4 regions of the Streptomyces sp. FIT100 genome follow, and region 1 is predicted to be linked to each of the others. Evidence: riboswitches for the same ligand, from Rfam matches in the RefSeq annotation. Region 1 holds a riboswitch; each other region holds the start of a gene.

Region 1 (4,114 bases):
CTACGGAGAGCTCGGGCTCCTCACGCCGAGCCGGATCGGCAGCAACGGCTACCGCTACTACGACCAGGACGCCCTCGTCCGGCTGCAGCGCATCCTGCTGCTGCGCGAGCTGGGCCTCGGCCTGCCGGCGATCGCGCAGGTCCTGGAAGGACAGCGGGACACGGCCGCCGCCCTGCGCACCCATCTGAGGCTGCTGGAGCAGGAGCGGGAGCGCATCGGGCGGCAGATCGCCTCGGTGCGGACCACTCTCGACCGCACGGAGAGAGGAGAGGAACTGATGGCGGAAGAAGTCTTCGACGGCTTCGACCACACCCGGTACGAGGCGGAGGTCACCGAGCGCTGGGGCCGCGAGGCGTACGAGAAGGGTGACCGCTGGTGGCGCTCGCTCAGCGCCGCGGAGAAGCAGGAGTTCCAGGACCGGCAGGCCGGGATCGCCCGCGACTTCGCCCAGGCACGGAAGGACGGCCTCGCGCCGGACAGCGAGGAGGCGCAGGCGATCGCGCGGAGGCACATCGAGTGGCTGTCGGTGACGGTCACGCCGACGAAGCCGTACATCATCGGGCTCGGCGAGATGTACGTCGCCGACCCGCGCTTCACGGCGAACTACGACCGGCACGGCGAGGGGACAGCGGTCTTCGTCCGTGATGCCATGAAGGTGTACGCGGAACGCAACCTCGCCGACGAGACCGACGGCGGTGCCGGCAGCGGCAGCGGCGACGACTGAGCCGGCGGGCGCGCACCGCTCACGCCCGGTCACCAGGAGGGCCCCCTGGTGACCGCGGACACCACCTAGCCCGGTTGGCCGACGGCGAGTCGCACCACGGCGCGGCTGCCGCCAGCCTGAGTGGGGCGGGGTACCGTCCGCAGCCGTGGGCGGGACCTGGCGGACCTGGCAGGAGAGACCACTGGTGGGGCAGCGAGCAGGCGGCGACGACGAGCGAGGGCCGCGGCGTGACGGTGGCCGCCGGGTCGTCATGGCGCTGCCCGTGCTGATCATCATTGCCGGCGTCTTCTTCGACCTCGGCACCCCCGCCTCGTTCACCGCCTCCCCCCTCTTCGCCGCCGCGCCCCTGGTCGCCGCCCCCTTCTTCTCCCCGCTGTACACGCTCATGACGGGCGTCGCCGCCGTCGGGACGGTGGCCGCGCTGCACGCGTACAACGAGAGGACCAGCGAGATCCCGGCGGTGACGGAGCTGCTGACCGTGTTCACGGTCTCCGTGCTGGCCCTCTTCATCAACCAGGTCGTGCGGCGCAGCGGCGAGCAGCTGGCCTCGGCGCGGGTCGTCGCGGAGGCCGCCCAGCGGGCGGTGCTGCCCTCGCCGGCCGAGCGGATCGGCGGGCTGCACATCGCGGCGCGGTACGAGGCGGCGCAGGCGGACGCGTCCATCGGCGGTGACCTGTTCGCCGTGCAGGACACCCCGTTAGGGGTGCGGCTGGTGGTCGGGGACGTACGGGGCAAGGGGCTGGACGCGGTCGAGGCGGTGGCCGTCGTGCTGGGCGCGTTCCGGGAGGCGGCGGAGCAGGAGTCCTCGCTGGAGGGGGTCGCGCAGCGGCTGGACCGGGCGCTCGCGCGGGAGGGCACACGGCGCTCCGGGCTGGACGCGTTCGAGGGCTTCACGACCGCCGTGCTCGCCGAGATCCCGCGCGGGGACGGGCACGTCCGGGTGGTCAACCGCGGCCATCCGCCGCCGTACGTGCTGTACGGGGACGGCGCCCTGGAGACGCTGGAACCGGCCGAACGGGCGCTGCCGCTCGGCATGGGCGACCTCGGCTCGTGGCCGGACCGCGCGGACGAGGCCGCGTTCCCGTCCGGAGCCACTCTGCTGCTCTACACGGACGGACTGACGGAGGCCCGTGACGCGCAGGGCGCCTTCTACGATCCGGGCGGCCGGCTGGGCGGGCGGATCTTCCCCGGCCCCGACGAGCTGCTGGACGCGCTGGTGGCCGACGTACGCCGCCATACGGGCGGCCGGTCGACGGACGACATGGCGCTGCTGGCGGTCAGCCGGCCCGGGGACCGGCAGCCGGAGCGGCGCCGGACGATGCCGGTGGTGCCGTGACCCGCCCCGAGGGCATGCTTGCGACCCTGTGTAATCGAAGCAGAGCCCTCCGCATAACATTTGATGCACCGTCAGATGTACTGGCCGGAATGAGCTGGGGTCAACTCGCCCGATTGTCCCCGCTTGTGAAGGATAAGTCCTGGCCAAAGTCGTTAACGATCAGTCGGAACGGCTTGGAATACGACCCCCGCGTCTATTAACGTTCGATAACGCAGCGCGGTCGTCCCAGCCGTCGCAAGAGACGGCACCGTGCGCACGCGCCGAATCCCGAAAGGGAACCGGGGAACCACTAATTGGGGTGAATCGGGCACTTCGCGGTGCTCGTAGGAGACCTTCCTGCTCCGAACCCGTCAGCTAACCCGGTAGGCGAGAAGGAAGGAAAGGAGCACGCCTCCGTGGCGTCCAACGAGCCTGCCCTCCAAGATCCCCCCAACACCGAGTGGATGCCCGCCGACGCGTGGGCCCCGGCCGCCGGGGCGGAGGAATGGAACCCGACCGAGGAGACCGTTCGCCCGGTCCGCGGCAGGCACCGCGTCGTCAAGCAGCGCAACGGACTTGCCAGGAGCTCCACCGTCCTCGGAGTCGGCGTCATCGCCGCGGTCGGCGCCGGCGGCATGGCCACCGCGCAGGACAAGCCCGCGGTCTCCATCTCCCTGCCCGACACCATCACGGACAAACTCCCCGACGCCAAGTCCCTGCCCGGCGTGGGCTCCCTGGTGGCGGACGACTCCGACGACGAGGACGGCGACCGCAACGACGCGCCGCTGACCGCGCTCTCCGTCGCCGACACGGCGTCCGCGAGCAGCAGCGAGCAGAGCGGGGCGGGCGCAGGCGAGGCCCTGCGCGCCCGGATTCTCCAGCAGGCCGAGCAGCAGCGGGCCGAAGCCGAGGCCGAGGCGAAGGCCGCCGCGGAGAAGGCCGCAGCCGAGAAGGCCGCGGCGGAGGCGAGAGCCCAGCAGACCGCCGCGGAGAAGGCCGCCGCCGAGGCGAAGCGGAAGGCCGAGGAGGAGGCCGCGCGCAAGGCGGAGGCCGAGCGGCTGGCCAAGCTCGCCGCGAGCTACTCCCTGCCGACGTCCTCGTACACGATCACTTCCACGTTCGGGCAGGCCGGGTCCATGTGGTCCTCCGGCTACCACACCGGCCTCGACTTCGCGGCCCCCACCGGCACCCCGGCGAAGGCCGTCCACGGCGGCACCGTCAAGTCCGCGGGCTGGTCCGGCTCGTACGGCTACCGCGTGGTGCTGGAGCTCGAGGACGGCACCGAGATCTGGTACGCCCACCTGTCGTCGATGACCGTGTCCGCCGGACAGGCGGTGACCACGGGCGACACGATCGGCCGCGTCGGCGCCACCGGCAATGTCACCGGACCGCATCTGCACCTGGAGGTGCACACGGCGGGCGGCGACGGGATCGACCCGGCGGCGTGGCTGCGGGACAAGGGCATCAGCATCTGAGTCTCTGGGTCTCTGAGTCCCTGGGTTCCCTGAGGCGCTGGGTCCTGCCCAGCCCTCTGGTCCCTGGGTCCTTGCGTCTCTGGGTCCCTGAGGCGCCGGGCACTGGAGCCCGACCCTCGGGTCCCTGGAGCCTTGGCTCCTTGGCTTCGTGGCGCCTTGGGAGTTGAGGTCGGGGCCGCTGCGTGAGGCGGCAGTGGACGGGCGGATTCCGGAATCTCGGCGGGCAGGGAGTCGTTGGGCAGGCATGACGTCACTGCGCCCGCTGGGCTCGTCCGATCTGTCCGTCTTCCCGCTCGCCCTCGGCGGCAATGTCTTCGGCTGGACCGCCGACGAGTCGGAGTCCTTCGCCGTGCTCGACGCGTACGCGGCGGCCGGAGGCAACTTCGTGGACACCGCCGACGCGTACTCGGCATGGGTCCCCGGCAACGAGGGCGGCGAATCCGAGACCGTCATCGGCAACTGGATGGCCCTGCGAGGCAACCGCGCCGACGTCGTCGTCGCCACGAAGGCCGGCGCGCACCCGCAGCACAAAGGGCTCTCCGCCGCCACGATCAAGGCGGCGGCCGAGGACTCGCTGCGCCGACTGCGCACCGACCACAT
Region 2 (4,114 bases), 2.4 Mb from region 1:
GGTGCCCGGCATCGAGGCCGCGGTCGACGACGAGCTGGAGCGGTTCGCCGCCGAGGGCCCTACACCCGAGGAGATGGAGCGGGCCCAGGCGCAGCTGGAGCGCGAATGGCTGGACAGGCTCGGCACGGTCGCGGGCCGCGCGGACGAACTGTGCCGGTACGCCGTGCTGTTCGGCGACCCGATGCTGGCGTTCAGCGCCGTGTCGCGGGTCCTCGACGTCACCGCCGAGGAGGTGCGGGCCGTCGCCCGGGCCCGGCTGCGCCCGGACAACAGGGCGGTGCTGGTGTACGAACCCGTCCAGGCCGCCGAGGGCACCGAGGGCACCGAGGACAACGACGACGCAGAGGGGGCGGACCAGTGACCGACGCTGCCGCGACCACCATGGAGTTCCACCCGCAGCCGACGGCCGGCGAGGCGAAGCCGTGGGCCTTCCCCGCCCCCGAGCGCGGCACGCTCGACAACGGGCTGACCGTGCTGCGCTGCCACCGCCCCGGCCAGCAGGTGATCGCCGTCGAGATCTTCCTCGACGCCCCGCTGGACGCGGAGCCCCAAGGGCTCGACGGTGTCGCCACGATCATGGCCCGCGCCCTCTCCGAGGGCACCGACAAGCACACGGCGGAGGAGTTCGCGGCCGAGCTGGAGCGCTGCGGCGCCACGCTCGACTCGCACGCCGACCACCCCGGCGTGCGGGTCTCCCTGGAGGTGCCGGTCTCCCGGCTGCCGAAGGGGCTCGGCCTGCTCGCCGAGGCCCTGCGCGCGCCCCTGTTCGCGGACAGCGAGGTCGAGCGGCTCGTACAGAACCGGCTGGACGAGATCCCGCACGAGACCGCCAACCCCGCACGCCGCGCCGCCAAGGAGCTCTCCAAGCAGCTCTTCCCGGCCACTTCCCGGATGTCCCGGCCCCGCCAGGGCAGCGAGGAGACCGTGGAGCGCATCGACTCCGCGGCCGTGCGCGCCTTCTACGAGGCCCACATCCGGCCCGCCACCGCCACCGCCGTCATCGTCGGCGACCTCACCGGTGTCGACGTGGACACCGTGCTGGCCGACACCCTCGGCGACTGGTCCGGCGGCGCCGCCCAGCGCCGCCCCGCGCCGCCGATCACCGCCGACGACACGGGCCGCGTCGTCATCGTCGACCGCCCCGGCGCGGTCCAGACGCAGCTGCTCATCGGGCGTATCGGCCCGGACCGCCACGACCGCGTCTGGCCGGCCCAGGTCCTCGGCACGTACTGCCTGGGCGGCACCCTCACCTCCCGCCTGGACCGTGTCCTGCGCGAGGAGAAGGGCTACACGTACGGGGTCCGGGCCTTCGGCCAGGTCCTGCGCTCCGCTGCGCCTTCTTCCCCGGGAGGGGCTACGGGCGCGGCGATGCTCGCCATCAGCGGCTCCGTCGACACCCCGAACACGGGGCCGGCTCTGGACGACCTGTGGAAGGTGCTGCGCACCCTCGCGGCGGAGGGTCTGACGGACGCCGAGCGCGATGTCGCCGTGCAGAACCTGGTGGGCGTGGCCCCGCTCAAGTACGAGACGGCGGCGTCCGTCGCGGGCACGCTGGCCGACCAGGTCGAGCAGCACCTCCCGGACGACTTCCAGGCGGAGCTCTACGCCCGGCTGGCCGAGACCGGCACCGTCGAGGCGACGGCCGCGGCCGTCAACGCCTTCCCGGTGGACCGGCTCGTCACCGTCCTCGTCGGTGACGCCTCCCAGATCGCGGAGCCGGTGCGGGCGCTCGGCATCGGACAAGTGACGGTCGTCACGGGCTGATTGTCCGAGGAGTGGATCCCGGCTGACCGGGGAGCGGCTCCCGAGCAGAGGGAAGGGCCCCGTTGGCGGTGCGCCAACGGGGCCCTTCCGTATGTCCGTTTTGTTGGCGAGACGGCGTGTCTGCCCTGTGGCATGAACAACAATTCCGGGTGTCCGTTTGGTGATTGAAAGATGACCGGCTTAGCGTCATCTGCGCTGTCCGCCGGTTGCACCAGCCGCGCCCGCGGCATCGGGCAGCCATCGCCGAGTCCCCGTCGGGCGCGAGCCTGGGGAACCGGGGACCCACATGTCCCCCTTGGGGTGAATCGGACGCCTTCGTCTGTGCGGAGGGGCCCGTAGGAGACCTTCCTGCTCCGAACCCGTCAGCTAACCCGGTAGGCGAGAAGGAAGGAAAGGATCAGCCTCTTCATGGCGTTCACCCGTGCCACCGGGAAGCATCGTGGTCCGAGCCGGCTGGCGCGCAAGCGCGCGGGCATCGCCGGAGCGGCGGCCATCGCCACCACCGGCGTCATCGGAACCCTCGCCTCCCCGGCGCTCGCCGCCGACACGGACACCTTCGCCGTCGAGGACACCGGCCTGCTCCAGGCCGTCGTCGCCGACGACACCACCCTCGCCGACCGGATCGACGCCCAGGCCGACGCCCAGCAGCAGGAGGCCGATCTGGCCGCCGCCCGCGCCAAGGCCGAGGCCGAGGCGAAGCGCAAGGCGGAGGCCCGCGCCAAGGCGGCGCGTGCCGCCAAGGAGCGCGCCGCCCGTGAGGCCGAGCGCAAGCGCCTGATGTCCTACACGCTCCCGGTCGCCGGCTCCTACGTCTCCACGGGTTACCAGGCCGGCGGCGCCGTCTGGTCCTCCGGTACCCACACCGGTGTCGACTTCCACGCCGCCTCCGGGACCCCGGTCGTCGCCGTCGGCATGGGCGAGGTCGTGGAGGCCGGCTGGGGCGGTGCGTACGGCAACAACATCGTGATCCGTATGAAGGACGGCACGTACACCCAGTACGGCCACCTGTCCTCCATCGGCGTCTCGGTCGGCCAGACCGTCACCCCGGGCCAGCGGATCGGACTCTCCGGGGCGACCGGCAACACGACCGGACCGCACCTCCACTTCGAGGCCCGCACGAGCCCCGAATACGGCTCGGACATCGACCCGGTCGCGTACCTGCGCGGCCACGGCGTCAGGGTCTGACGGCCGCTCCGGGCGGCACTGACACCAGCGGGGCCCCGGGTCCGGTCACGCCGACCGGACCCGGGGCCTTCGCCTTCGGTCCACCCCGGGGCCTTCTCCTTCGTCGTCTTCCGGCCAAAAGATATCCATGCATTACCGTGAACCGCCGTAGACCATCGGAAATTCCGGTCCGCTGCAATAGAGTCACCGAACAGACAACCCTTCGGCTGGGTTTCGCGCGGATAAAAGGCGGAGGTTCGGTATGCGCATTCCTGCGCGCTCGGTATGCACGGCGATCCGCGACGACATCGTCTCCGGCGTCTTCGAGCGCGGCAGCCGGCTCACCGAGGAGCAGCTGGCGCGCCGCTACGGCGTCTCGCGTGTCCCGGTGCGCGAAGCGCTGCGCACCCTGGAGTCGGAGGGGTTCGTCACCACCCGGCGGCATGCCGGCGCGTGTGTGGCCGAGCCCACCGAGCAGGAGGCGGCCGACCTGCTGGAGATCCGGCTGCTGCTGGAGCCCCTCGGCGCCGCACGCGCTGCCCAGCGACGCACGGACGCGCATCTCAAGGTCCTGCGTGGCCTGGTCAGACTGGGTCAGGAGCGGGCCCGGCGCGGCCAGGGCGAGGATCTGCGCTCGCTGGGCGGCTGGTTCCACGAGACGCTCGCGCAGGCGTCCGGCAGCCCAGGACTGATCGCGCTGCTCACCCAGCTCCGCCACAAGATCGCATGGATGTACACCGTCGAGGCGCCCGCCCAGCCGGTCGAGTCCTGGGGCGAGCACGGCGCCATCGTGGACGCGGTCGCGCGGGGCGACGTGGAGCGGGCACGGGCGCTCACCACCCTGCACGCGGAGCGCACGACGGCGGCGCACCGGCTGCGAATTGCGCCGCAGAGGGCCGTGAGGACTTCGCAACATGCCGTAAACACGGCGAGCGTCCGCTATTAACAAAGGCGCCGTATACAAAGGTCGGCGCTTTTGTTTCTTCGTTTTCCCGGGGCTTTTGCCGAGCGCATAGGGACGAGCGCATAGGGACGAGCGCATACGGACGAGCGTGTACCGCCGAGCGCATACGACGGAGCCGCGGTCACCGGTGAATTCCGGTGCCGCGGCTCAGTCGTGTGCATGCCTTGGCCGGCCGATGGCCGGGCGACCGTCTCAGACGGTCTCGGGAAGCTCCTCAAGACC
Region 3 (4,114 bases), 3.5 Mb from region 1:
GTCATCGAGCGCTGGGCCACGGTGGCGCACACGGGAGACGGTCCCGCGCTGGAGCTGCTGCGCGCCGACGCCGCCGTATGGACCCTGCCGTGGCGCGAGCGGCGGCGGCTCTCGCAGCTGCACGGCCGCTGGGCGGCCGAGTCCCGGCTCGTGCGGTCGGAGCTGACGTACGGCGAGAAGGTGATCGGCTCGCGCCGCGGCCACACCGGGCACGAGCACCTCCCCTGGGTCGCCGTGGACGACGGCACGGCCACCGAGGAGTCGGGCGAGGTGTACGGCTGCGCCCTCGGCTGGTCGGGATCATGGCGGATCGCCGTCCGGCAGCTGCCCGACGGACAGGTCCAGATCGGCGGCGGCGCCGGATACGACGACTCCGGGCTGCTGCTCCTCGCGCCGGGCGAGTCGTACACCACCCCCGTCTTCGCCGGGCTGTGGACCGACGGGGGCTTCGGTGCGGCGAGCCGCGGCTGGCACGCGTGGCAGCTCGCCCATGTGATCCCGGACGCCGGGAGCTCCCGGCCGGTCCTCTACAACTCCTGGGAGGCCACCGGCTTCGACGTCTCGGAAGGGCAGCAGCGCGCCCTGGCGCAGCGGGCCGCCGGGATGGGGGTCGAGCTCTTCGTCGTGGACGACGCCTGGTTCGGCGGACGCACCAGCGACCGGGCCGGACTCGGCGACTGGACGCCGAACCCGGACCGCTTCCCGCAGGGGCTGAAGCCGCTCGCCGACGAGGTGCACGCGCTCGGGATGCAGTTCGGCATCTGGGTCGAGCCGGAGATGGTCAACGCCGACAGCGATCTCTACCGTGCCCACCCGGACTGGGTCCAGCACCACCCCGGTCGGGCGAGGACGGAGTTCCGCAACCAGCTGGTGCTGAACCTCGCCCGCGAGGATGTGCAGCAGTACCTCTGGGAGCAGCTCGACGCCCTGCTGTCCTCCGCCCCGATCGACTATGTGAAGTGGGACTTCAACCGCTCCTTCACGGATGCCGGCTGGCCGGGGGAGCGCTACCCGCAGAAGCTGTGGGTCGAGCACGTCCACGCCCTGTACGCCCTGCTGGACCGGCTGCGGGCGGCGCACCCGGGGGTGGCCTTCGAGTCCTGCTCGGGCGGCGGCGGCCGGGTCGATCTGGGGATCCTGTCCCGTACCGACCAGGTGTGGACCTCTGACAACACCGATCCGCTCGACCGGCTCGCCATCCAGCACGGCTTCGGGCAGCTGCATCCGGCCAGGGTGATGGCCGCCTGGGTGACCGACTGCCCGAATGCCCAGCTCAACACGAGGGTCACCTCGCTGCGCTTCCGCTTCGTGAGCGCGATGGCCGGGGTGCTCGGGGTCGGCGGCGACCTCATGCGCTGGAGCGAGGACGAGCTGACCGAGGCCCGCGGCTGGGTGGATCTCTACAAGAAGATCAGGCCGGTCGTGCAGCACGGCGAGCTTCACCGGCTGCTGCCGCCGGAGAGCGGCCTCAGTGCGGTGCAGTACCTGCGCGGAGACGAGGTCGTCGCACTCGCCTGGCTCCGGACGAGGCACTACGGGGAGCGGTCGCAGGCCCTGAGGCTGCGCGGGCTCGACCCGGCGGCGGCGTACGAGTGCCTCGACTCGGGGGAGGTGCACCGGGGCGCGGTGCTGATGCATCACGGAATGGACACGGGGCTGCGTGCTGATCTCGACGCGGTGGTGGTGCGCCTGCGCCGGTCGCGGGAGAATGCGGGGGTCTGACCCTTCTGTCCGTAATTGAGGGACTTCGCATAACACGCCCCGATTAAACGGGAGATGAGACCCGGTGCGTGAGCGGAATCATATTCGGGTGGGTCCCTCGCTGTGCGACATCGTCAAATTCCTTTGTCGACTGGGAAGTCGGGGATGCCCGGTCCGTGCGGGGTGACCGGGAAATCCCCGTTGAGACGTCCTGGGTGAATGCCAGGTGAATGAGATGGCTTGTACCCGTCGATTTGCTCGCCTACGGTCGCGGCAATCCGGACGGAACGCCTAATCCTGCCGCCGTCCGGAATATCGCACCCACCCACGTGTGGCAGGAGCGGGGGACCCAGGTAAGAACGCCGGCCCGGAGTCCCGGACGGCTAGGGGTGAAGTCGCGCAGCCGCGCGGCCGGGCAGCTCCAGCCCGAACCCGACAGCTCACCTCGCAGGCGCCGGAGAGGAATTCGCCATGCCCGCAAAGGGTAAGCACCGCCGTCCGAGGACCAGCCCGTTCACGCGCGGATTCGTCGCCGCGGGGACAGGTGGCGCCGCCATCGCACTCCCGTTCATCGGCGCCGCGGGTGCGCACGCCGCGGGGAAGGCCGCGCCCGCGGCCGCCCCTGAGCACGTCGCCGCCGTCAGTGCCGTCACCGCCCAGAAGGCCGCCGGCGTCCCGCACGCGGTCAAGGCGGGCAAGGCCGCCAAGACCTACACGGTCGTCGCCGGCGACCACCTGTCGAAGATCGCCGCCGAGCAGGACATCACCGGCGGCTGGCAGAAGCTGTACGCCGACAACCGCGCGGCCGTAGGCGGGAACCCCTCACTCATCCACCCCGGCCTCGAGCTCGCGATCGGCGCCAAGGCCAAGGCGGCGGCACCGGCCCCGGCGAAGGCCGAGGCCCCGGCCGAGGCGGCCCCGAAGGCCGCCGAGAAGGCCGCTCCCAAGGCCGCCGAGAAGGCCGCGCCGAAGAGCGAGGCCCCGGCGAAGGTCCGGGCCGAGGCTCCCGCCAAGGCCGAGAGCGCGGCTGCTCCCGCCGAGGCTCCGGCCGCCGCCCAGGCCGCCACCGTGCCGGGCAGCCGCCTCGGCTACACCGCCCCCGTCGCCGCGGGCGTCAGCACCGCCTACCGGACCGCCGGCGCCATGTGGTCCAGCGGCTACCACACGGGTGTCGACTTCGCCGCCGCCACCGGTACCTCCATCAAGTCCGTCGGCCCCGGCACCGTCGTCTCGGCCGGCTGGGCCGGCGCCTACGGCAACCAGGTCGTCATCCAGCACGAGGACGGCACCTACTCGCAGTACGCCCATCTCTCCTCCCTCTCCATCGGGGCGGGCGAGAGCGTGACCGGCGGCCAGCAGATCGGCCTCTCCGGCTCGACCGGCAACTCCAGCGGTCCGCACCTGCACTTCGAGATCCGCACCACGCCGAACTACGGCTCGGACATCGACCCGGTGGCCTACCTCCGCTCGCACGGCGTCACGCTCTGATCGGGCACGCTCCGGTCTGACGTCCGGTCCGGTCTGACGTCCGGCCCGTTCCGGCCCGTTCCGGCACGATCCGGTCCGATCGCGGGCGGTCCCACCTGACGCGGCGTCAACGCCGTCCGCCGCCCCCTGTCCTGACGCAGGGGGCGGCGGACGTCTGTGCGGCGCGCCCCGGCGACGTATTCCCGAATCGCGCAAAACTGACCGGGTGGTCTATGTCACGCCTCGTCAACCCCTCCCTACGGTGGCGTAGGTCACTTCACGAGGTGAATGATGTCTCGACGTGGCAGACGATTCGCGATCAAGAACAAAGGGTGTCTTCACGTCGTACGCGGCGATCGGTGACAGCTTCACCGAGGGGGTCGGGGACCCCGGTCCCGGGGGGCGGTTCGTGGGCTGGGCGGACCGGCTCGCGGTCCTGCTCGACGACCGCGTACCGGAACACAGCTTCCGCTACGCCAATCTCGCCGTGCGCGGCAGGCTCCTCGACCAGATCGTGGAGGAACAGGTGCCCCGGGCGCGGGAACTCACCCCCGACCTGGTGACGTTCTGCGCCGGCGGCAACGACATCATCCGGCCCGGCGCCGATCCCGACCACGTCGCCGAGCGCTTCGAGCGGGCGGTCGCCGACCTCACCTCCGTGGTCGGCACCGTCATGGTGACCACCGGCTTCGACACCCGTGGCGTGCCGGTGCTCCGCCATCTGCGCGGCAGGATCGCCACGTACACCGCGCATGTGCGCTCCATCGCCGACCGCTACGACTGCCCGGTCCTCGACCTCTGGTCCCTCAAGTCCGTCCAGGACAGGCGCGCCTGGGACGACGACCGGCTGCACCTCTCGCCCGAGGGCCACACCCGCGTCGCGCTGCGCGCCGCCCAGGTGCTCGGCATCGGGGTGCCTGCCGACCCCGACCAGCCCTGGCCGCCC
Region 4 (4,114 bases), 1.1 Mb from region 1:
CTTCGCCTTCAACTGCTCGGGGGTGGGGCGCGGCTCGGCGTGCCCGGAGCCGTCGAAGGCGGTGGCGGTCGCGGCACCGGCCAGCGCGAGGGTGAGCGCGGTGCGCCCGGCCGATCCGCCGAACGTGCGCTGCTGCTTGGGTTTGCGGTGCGCTGCCACGAGGGGCCAGTCCTTCCGGAGTCCGGCAGGTGGATCGTGCGGTACGGTCCGGCGGCGGACCGCCCAGGGGAGGCGGACCGCCGCCGGATCCATCGGCGTGGTGGCCGACCGTTCCGCCCTGCTGCCGGCGGCGGTGGGGAGTCGGTCACCTGGGGGAGGACGCTAAACCTGCCGGGCGGGGCGAGGCGCCACCATGACCGTTATTGGCGGGAGTCGGACCGCCGGGGTCGCTTTCGGACCGTGCGGCTAGGCTCCGGTGCCATGGACGTACTCATCAATGTCTTTGTCGCCCTGCACATCATCGGTATCGCGGCGCTGCTCGGCGGCTTCCTGACCCAGATGAAGTCGATGGGCGAGGGAACGGCGCGCTTCACGCCCGCGATGCTGCACGGTGCGCTGACCATGCTGGTCACGGGCGTGGCGCTGGTGGGGCTCAACCAGGCCGACGACCAGGCGGTGAACAACCTGAAGGTCGGGATCAAGCTGGCGGTGCTGGTGGTGATCCTCGCCCTGGTCTACGTCAAGCGGGACGAGGAGACGGTGGGCAAGGGCGCGTTCGCGGCGGTGGGCGGCCTGACGCTGGCGAACATTTTCATTGCGACGTTGTGGACGTGACGTCCGGCCGGGGGGCCGGAGGTTGTCCCCCGGGAATTGCAGCATTGCGACGTTGTGGACGTGACACCGGGCCGGGGGTCCGGGGGTTGTCCCCCGGGAATTGCAGCATCGCGACGTTGTGGACGTGACACCCGGCCGGGAACGTGACCGAGCCCGTCCGGAGACGTGACTGACCCCCGGCCGCCCGCGGCCGGGGGTCAGTCACGCGTCTCGCGCACGACAGGGCGTCAGGCCGGTCGGACGCTCCCGTAGATCGGCATGTAGTAGATCGACTCCTCGCGGACGTTCGTGCCCGGCTTCGGCGCGTGGATCATCTTGCCGTCGCCTATGTAGATGCCGACGTGGCTGATGTCGTCGTAGAAGAAGACCAGGTCACCGGGGAGCAGGTCCGCCGTGGCGACGCGCGTGCCGACCTCGACCTGGTCCCACGTGGTGCGGGGCAGCTCGACGCCGGCCTCCTTCCACGCGGCCTGGGTGAGGCCGGAGCAGTCGAACGAGCTGGGCCCGGTCGCGCCCCAGACGTACGGCTTGCCGATCTGGGCGCGGGCGAAGGCGAGGACCTTCTCGGCCTTGGCGGCGTAGGTGCCGGAGCCGGTCGAGCTGCCCGTGCCGGTACCGGTACCCGTACCCGAACCGGTCCCGGTCCCGGCGCTTTCCTCCTGCTGCGCCTGCTCCTGTGCCCGGCGCTCGGCCTCCGCCTCCGCCTCGGCCTTGGCTTTCGCCTCCGCCTCGGCTCTGGCCCTCTCCTCGGCCTTGCGGCGGGCCTCTTCGGCCTTCTTGCGCTCCAGCTCCGCGAGCCGCGCCTTCTCCTCGGCCGTCAGCTCCGCCAGCAGCGTCCGCGCCTCGGCGAGCTTGTTCTGGACGGCTTCCTTGCTGGTGCGCAGCGACTGCTGCGAGGCGGTCAGCGTCTCCAGGCTCTCCGTCGCCTTGGCGCGCTGCTTCGCGGCCGCCGCCTGCTGCTTCTCGAAGTCGGCGACGGCGCCCCGCTGCTCGTCGGAGAGCCGGTCCATCAGATGGGTCTGGTCGAAGTACGCCTGCGGGCTGTCGGCGAAGAGCAGCGCCGCGGTCGGCGTGACCGCACCGGTCCGGTACTGCGCCGCCGCGTACGAACCGAGCGTGCGGCGCGCCTCGTTCAGCGACTCGGTGCGCTTGGCGACGTCGTCGAGGATCTGGCCCACCTCGCGGCGCTGCTGCGCGGTCTCCTCTTTGGCCTTGTTGTACTGCTGGGTCGCACTGCCCGCCTGCCGGTAGAGGTCGTCGACCTTCTTCTGGACCTCTTCGACGCTGGGCCGCGGCTCGGCCTGGGCGCTCTGGGTGGAGAGGAGGGTCATGCCCGCGAGGGCGGCCGTCGTGAACCCGACGGCGGGGGATTTCGTACGGGGACGTGTACGGGTACGGGTCTTGCGATGCGACGCCAAGGCCGCCATCTCCTTCCGTCGACCGCCTACCGGGTTAGCTGTCGGGTTCGGACGGAACGGAAGGCTGTCCTACGGGCCGAGTTGACTTTGGCCCGATTCACCCCAGTTGCGCATGGTGGGTCCCCGGTTCCGAACTTCCTTGCGGAAAGTCCGGATTCGGCGTGGGCTGCCCGATCGGCGTTGGTCGCCAAGGGGGTTCGGGCCGCCTGGGCGTGCACGCTAGCCAAAGTGTGGGGCCCATGTGAAGGACGATGCGCGATATGTCCGATACATTTTCGTGACCTTAGCGTGCCGTGGTCGTTGCGCCACGCAGCGTGCCCGGCCGGAAGCGGCCGCACGGCCGGCTGGGCAGCAGGCCGGACAGGGGTCGGACGGCGGACCGGACGGCGGACCGGACGGCGGACCGGGCGGCAGGCCGGACCGCGGACCGGTCGCGGCGGGAGGGGACCTGTTGTCGCCAAGGCGGCGGCGGAGTGTCAGTGCGGCGGCCTAGACTCGTAAAGCGATGAGCAGCCTCTTTGACGACAGCTTCCTGGCGGACCTCCGGCGCACCTCGGGACCGGAGGAGCCCCCGCCGCCCGAGCACGACGAGCTCCACGAGCCGGACGAGCACGGGCCCCGCGAGGAGGTCCCGCACGACCTCTTCGAGGGGAAGTTCGACGTGCCCCCGGCCCGGGACGCCTACTACCGGGACGGAGCGCACCGCCCCGCCGTGGACCCGGCCGCACTGCTCGACGGCCTGAACGAGCAGCAGCGCGCCGCCGTCGTCCACACCGGCTCGCCCCTGCTCATCGTGGCCGGCGCCGGCTCCGGCAAGACCCGGGTGCTGACCCACCGGATCGCCCATCTGCTGGCGACCCGCCACGTCCACCCCGGTCAGATACTGGCGATCACGTTCACCAACAAGGCCGCGGGCGAGATGAAGGAGCGCGTCGAGCACCTCGTCGGCCCGCGCGCCAACGCCATGTGGGTCTCCACCTTCCACAGCGCCTGCGTCCGCATCCTGCGCAGGGAGAGCAAGAGGCTCGGCTTCACGTCGTCCTTCTCGATCTACGACGCCGCCGACTCGAAGCGGCTCATGGCCCTCGTCTGCCGCGACCTCGACCTCGATCCGAAGCGCTACCCCCCGAAGTCGTTCAGCGCCAAGATCTCGAACCTGAAGAACGAGCTGATCGACGAGGAGACCTTCGCCGACCAGGCCGCCGACGGGTTCGAGAAGACGCTGGCAGAGGCGTACCGGATGTACCAGGCGCGGCTGCGCGAGGCCAACGCGCTGGACTTCGACGACATCATCATGACCGCGGTCCATCTGCTCCAGGCGTTCCCGGACGTTGCCGAGCACTACCGGCGCCGGTTCCGCCACGTCCTGGTCGACGAGTACCAGGACACCAACCACGCGCAGTACACGCTGGTGCGCGAGCTGGTCGGCCCCGGGTACGAGGACCTCGGCCCGGCCGAGCTGTGCGTCGTGGGCGACGCCGACCAGTCGATCTACGCCTTCCGCGGCGCCACGATCCGCAACATCCTCCAGTTCGAGGAGGACTACCCGGAGGCTACGACGATCCTGCTGGAGCAGAACTACCGCTCGACGCAGACGATCCTGTCGGCCGCCAATGCGGTGATCGAGCGCAACGAGAGCCGCCGCCCCAAGAACCTGTGGACGAACGCGGGCGCAGGCGCCCAGATCACCGGCTACGTCGCGGACACCGAGCACGACGAGGCCCAGTTCGTCGCCGACGAGATCGACCGGCTGACGGACGCGGGCGAGGCCAAGGCCGGCGACGTCGCGGTCTTCTACCGGACGAACGCCCAGTCCCGCGTCTTCGAAGAGATCTTCATCCGCGTCGGCCTGCCCTACAAGGTCGTCGGCGGCGTGCGCTTCTACGAGCGCAAGGAGGTCCGGGACGTCCTCGCCTACCTGC

What was found. A riboswitch is a leader RNA that binds a small molecule or an ion and turns the genes downstream of it on or off. The one in region 1 is predicted to bind cyclic di-AMP.
Positions count from the first base shown of each region.
Region 2: it holds a riboswitch for cyclic di-AMP, as region 1 does, so the genes downstream of both, KK483_RS27215 (M23 family metallopeptidase) here and KK483_RS16355 (M23 family metallopeptidase) in region 1, are expected to answer to the same signal.
Region 3: it holds a riboswitch for cyclic di-AMP, as region 1 does, so the genes downstream of both, KK483_RS32200 (LysM peptidoglycan-binding domain-containing M23 family metallopeptidase) here and KK483_RS16355 (M23 family metallopeptidase) in region 1, are expected to answer to the same signal.
Region 4: it holds a riboswitch for cyclic di-AMP, as region 1 does, so the genes downstream of both, KK483_RS21895 (C40 family peptidase) here and KK483_RS16355 (M23 family metallopeptidase) in region 1, are expected to answer to the same signal.

Region 1 is NZ_CP075715.1:3,685,819-3,689,932, reverse strand. It holds gene KK483_RS16365 (MerR family transcriptional regulator) at 1-724, shown strand, start outside; gene KK483_RS16360 (PP2C family protein-serine/threonine phosphatase) at 975-2,060, shown strand; cyclic di-AMP (ydaO/yuaA leader) riboswitch at 2,309-2,444, shown strand; gene KK483_RS16355 (M23 family metallopeptidase) at 2,456-3,514, shown strand; gene KK483_RS16350 (aldo/keto reductase) at 3,759-4,114, shown strand, end outside.
Region 2 is NZ_CP075715.1:6,040,210-6,044,323, forward strand. It holds gene KK483_RS27205 (pitrilysin family protein) at 1-361, shown strand, start outside; gene KK483_RS27210 (pitrilysin family protein) at 382-1,764, shown strand; cyclic di-AMP (ydaO/yuaA leader) riboswitch at 1,996-2,160, shown strand; gene KK483_RS27215 (M23 family metallopeptidase) at 2,173-2,949, shown strand; gene KK483_RS27220 (GntR family transcriptional regulator) at 3,191-3,874, shown strand; gene KK483_RS27225 (HPr family phosphocarrier protein) at 4,085-4,114, opposite strand, start outside.
Region 3 is NZ_CP075715.1:7,212,743-7,216,856, forward strand. It holds gene KK483_RS32195 (alpha-galactosidase) at 1-1,722, shown strand, start outside; cyclic di-AMP (ydaO/yuaA leader) riboswitch at 2,014-2,168, shown strand; gene KK483_RS32200 (LysM peptidoglycan-binding domain-containing M23 family metallopeptidase) at 2,173-3,189, shown strand; gene KK483_RS32205 (SGNH/GDSL hydrolase family protein) at 3,470-4,114, shown strand, end outside.
Region 4 is NZ_CP075715.1:4,822,590-4,826,703, forward strand. It holds gene KK483_RS21885 (C40 family peptidase) at 1-159, opposite strand, end outside; gene KK483_RS21890 (hypothetical protein) at 421-774, shown strand; gene KK483_RS21895 (C40 family peptidase) at 1,002-2,201, opposite strand; cyclic di-AMP (ydaO/yuaA leader) riboswitch at 2,200-2,364, opposite strand; gene pcrA (DNA helicase PcrA) at 2,698-4,114, shown strand, end outside.